DNA from 2 places in the Mesorhizobium sp. P2_D1 genome. Region 1 is predicted to be linked to the other one. Evidence: predicted binding sites of a transcription regulator. Region 1 holds the regulator's gene; the other holds the start of a gene.
The links. Region 1 encodes LexA, which represses DNA repair genes until DNA is damaged. Its sites were predicted from a motif close to TGTTCNNNNTGTGTTCNG; they were not measured.

Region 2: the regulator LexA is predicted to act here: its motif matches at 673-690, upstream of uvrA (excinuclease ABC subunit UvrA).

What each region holds. Positions count from the first base shown of each region.
Region 1 covers NZ_JBFUDZ010000038.1:31,230-33,430, reverse strand. Annotated here, with positions in the region: gene AC1D0I_RS23640 (GntR family transcriptional regulator) at 1-387, shown strand, start outside; gene lexA (transcriptional repressor LexA) at 748-1,485, shown strand; gene AC1D0I_RS23630 (ComEC/Rec2 family competence protein) at 1,479-2,201, opposite strand, start outside.
Region 2 covers NZ_JBFUDZ010000012.1:13,903-16,103, forward strand. Annotated here, with positions in the region: gene AC1D0I_RS11495 (hypothetical protein) at 1-117, shown strand, start outside; gene uvrA (excinuclease ABC subunit UvrA) at 840-2,201, shown strand, end outside.

The DNA of each region.
Region 1 (2,201 bases):
CGCAGCAGGACCGCGGTCGACGACCCGTCCGACGAAGTGGTCGACGAATGGGATGAAAAGCACGAGGCTTTCCACGCGGCACTGCTCAGCGCGGCGGCGTCCCCCTGGCTGCTGACCTTCCACTCCACGATCGCGGATCAGTTGCGTCGCCATCACCGCTTTCTTGGCCTGGCGCCAACCTTGCGGGCGGCCGCCGGTCTCCTGTACGGCCACGAAGAGGCCATGGAGGCGTTGCGCCAGGCCGTCGCGATCGAACATCATACCGCGCTCATGGAAGCGGCGCTGGATCGCGACATCGAGCGCGCGAAAACCCTGATGGTTGCCCACATCGGCTACACGCTGCATGTCTATGTCCATGCCGGCGACGGCAGCACAAACAAGCGGTAATGCGGCGAGGAACGATATGGGCAATTCCTCCGCCAAAGTTGGCATTTTGGCTCCCTTTCGTTCACGGGAGCCACGACCGGTGAAGTGAACCGAGCCCCCTTGTCGAGCTCCAGCATTAGCCGAGGCCAAGCCCGACACAGGGTGGGCAGCAGGCCATTAACCATAGCAATTTCAATCCAACCAAGCGCCCGGCGGTGGCAGGCAAGCGTCGATAGCGACCCACTGCCGGGGCGCCGAATAATTTCAGCCGCCTTAACAAGTTCATTAAACTTTAAACGGTTGCGGAACACAACTGGAACAGATAGTGTTTGTTCTGGGTTTGTTTTTCCGATTCTGGTTTTGGGTAACCTGGGGGCTGCCATGCTGACGCGCAAACAACATGAACTGCTGATGTTCATCCACGAACGGCTCAAGGAAAGCGGCATTCCGCCATCCTTCGACGAGATGAAGGAAGCGCTCGACCTTGCCTCCAAATCCGGCATACACCGGCTGATCACGGCGCTGGAGGAGCGCGGCTTCATTCGCCGCCTGCCCAATCGGGCGCGCGCGTTGGAAGTGCTGCGGCTGCCGGATTCGATCGCGCCAGGCCTCAACGCGGCAAAGAAGTTCTCGCCAAGCGTCATCCAGGGCAGCCTCGGTCAAGGCGGCCTTGGCCGGCAACTCAAGCCTGCGTCTTCGCGGATGCCTTCGGCCGGCAATGACGACGACGTGGTTTCCGCCGTGTCGATCCCGGTCATGGGACGCATCGCGGCCGGTGTGCCGATCGACGCCATCCAGCACCAGACGCATTCGATCTCGGTGCCGCCGGACATGATCATGGGCGGCGAACACTATGCCCTGGAGGTCAAGGGCGACTCGATGATCGAGGCCGGCATCTTCGACGGCGATACCGTCATCATCCGCAACGCCGATACAGCCAGCCCTGGTGAGATCATCGTGGCGCTGGTGGATGAAGAGGAAGCGACGCTGAAGCGGTTCCGCCGCAAGGGTGCCTCGATTGCTCTCGAAGCCGCCAACCCGGCCTATGAAACCCGCATTTTCGGACCGGACAGGGTCAAGGTGCAAGGCAAGCTCGTCGGGCTGATCAGGCGCTACTGAGCAGGGCTTGCGACCGGCTTTTCGGGTTTGCGGTAGGGTGGCAGGCCCCTCGCCTCGCGCGAAAACTTGCGCTGCGTGTGCCAGGGCCGGTATGGGCTGTCCACCGCGAAGCTGATCGTCGCAGGCGCGGTGGCCGATTGGCGATCGAAGAAGACGGCCGCGCTACCCTTGCGGGCCAGTTGTCGCTTGGTGATGACGAGCACTAGCGGATTGTGACAGGGGTCATAGGCCGTGGCGTCATTGATGACGATCAGGTCGGCGAAGCCGCAGGCCATCCAGGCCTCCTTTCGGTCTTCGACATGCGCGATGATCGCACCGGATGGATGCTTGGCGAGACAAATGCCCGATGTGCAATAGAAAGGCGCTCCCGACGGCAGCTCGGCGGCATCGGCTATCTCGAATTGCCCGTCTCCTTTGCTGAACACCTCCGGTATGACGATGGTCTCGGATGTCAGCGCGCGTTTCCAGTTGTCGACCGTGAATTCGTTCGGGCGTGCCCGGCTGACGGCGAGTTCGCCACCCCCGATCGGCAGCGCAACCAGCCGGGCGTCCTCCGAGATCAGCACGTCCGGTGCGCGCGTGTCCGAGACGGTCAACAGGCCGGCAAGCGCGAACGGAAGGGCTGCGAGCCGCAGCCATGTCGTGGCCATCGTCGCGATGACCAAGGCAATCGCAACCAGCAGGACGGACTGCTGCGAAATCAACCCGACCGCGTC
Region 2 (2,201 bases), on a different contig from region 1:
GACGCATCCCCCAGCAATGGGAACGGCCAGTTCAAGATCGGCAACACGAATGTCAGGATTTCCGGCAGCATCACAGTTGATGTCGGCGCTGGCGCCACCGGGCTGCCGCGCCACTGACTGCATGATCTGTCCAGCGTCGTGCGCCGCGCCATGGTCGACAAAACAAGCCGCGCATGAAAATGGCCCCGCCGTGCTTTGCGCAAACGGTCGGGGCCTTTTTGGATCTCAAATCCAATTTTTGCCGGGAGTGTACTGCCGGCGTTTGATTTCGGATGCTCCGCGGCATTCAGCCGACGATCCGACTAGCAGTCTCTGATTTTTGTGGGATATGGCAGGTCACGGTTTGCCGGGTGGCGCAAACGCTAAACCCTGGCACTTATGCCTGCCGCGGCTCCAGTGACAACTGGAACCCTAGGGGACGATCCGGTGGCGTCATGGCTCCACTCCCTTGTCCGTTGCGACGTGTCGTCCCGAAGCACAAATCGCAGATGCCTGCGGCGTCTCGCAGGCCGCCTCTGGCGGCGAGGCCATCGAAAGACAGCCGGCTTCGGTTGACTTCTGGACACTGCGCCCCTGAGTCGGGGACGTCAACCATCAATAGCCGGTTACCGAAAAACGTGATCACCGGGAGGTTACGTACAAGTCAGTTTTTGCACAGCTTTGTCAGGAGCGTGTTCGGCCTTTGTTCTTTCCGCTTGCCCGTTCACGCGAAAGACGGTTAAACGCCTTTGTCGGGAATTGTGGCGTCTCTCGACGTGGCGGCAAAATTACCTACATAGGGGATGGCCGGGAAAACCCGCCATTCCAGGAAATTCCAGCTTCTGAGGCGGCGACCGGCAATGGCCGACCATAAATACCTTTCCATTCGCGGGGCGCGCGAACACAATTTGAAGAATGTCGATCTCGACTTGCCGCGTGACAGCCTGATCGTCATGACCGGCCTGTCCGGGTCCGGCAAATCGTCGCTCGCCTTCGACACCATCTACGCCGAAGGCCAGCGCCGCTATGTCGAGAGCCTGTCGGCCTATGCGCGGCAATTCCTCGAAATGATGCAGAAGCCGGACGTCGACCAGATCGACGGCCTGTCGCCGGCCATTTCGATCGAGCAGAAGACGACCTCGAAGAACCCGCGTTCGACCGTCGGTACCGTCACCGAAATCTACGACTACATGCGGCTTCTCTTCGCGCGCGTCGGCATCCCCTATTCGCCGGCCACCGGCCTGCCGATCGAAAGCCAGACGGTGTCCCAGATGGTCGACCGTGTGCTGGCGGTCGAGGAAGGCACCCGCCTGTTCATCCTGGCGCCGATGGTGCGCGGCCGCAAAGGCGAGTACCGCAAGGAATTGCTGGAACTGCAGAAGAAGGGCTTTCAGCGCGTCAAGGTCGACGGCGTCTTCTATGAAATCGCCGATGTGCCGGCGCTGGACAAGAAGTACAAGCATGACCTCGACGTCGTCGTCGACCGCATCGTCGTGCGTGGCGATCTCGCCACCCGGCTTGCCGATTCCATCGAGACGGCACTGAGGCTCGCCGATGGGCTGGCGGTCGCCGAATTCGCCGACAAGCCGCTCGACGCCAGCCAGACCGGCGAGGATTCGGTCAACAAGTCCAAGAACGAGACGCACGAGCGCATCCTGTTTTCGGAAAAGTTCGCCTGCCCGGTCTCCGGCTTCACCATTCCCGAGATCGAGCCCAGGCTGTTCTCGTTCAACAATCCGTTTGGCGCCTGCCCGACCTGCGACGGTCTCGGCAGCCAGCGCGCCATCGACCCCAACCTCGTCGTGCCCGACGAGAACGTCTCGCTGCGCGACGGCGCCGTCAGCCCGTGGGCGAAATCGACCTCGCCCTATTACGCGCAGACGCTTGAAGCGCTGGGCAAGGCCTACAATTTCAAGCTCGGCGACAAGTTCAGGGATTTGAGCGCGGAAGCCCAGGAGGCCATCCTGCGCGGCACCGGCGAGCGCGAAATCACCTTCCAGTATGATGACGGCCTGCGCTCCTACAAGACCACCAAGACCTTTGAAGGCGTCATCCCCAATCTCGAGCGCCGCTGGAAAGAAACCGAATCCGCCTGGATGCGCGAGGAAATCGAGCGCTTCATGTCGGCGACGCCTTGCCCGGTCTGCAAGGGCTATCGGCTCAAGCCCGAGTCACTGGCCGTGAAGATCGCCGGCAAGCACATCGGCGAAGTCACCGAACAG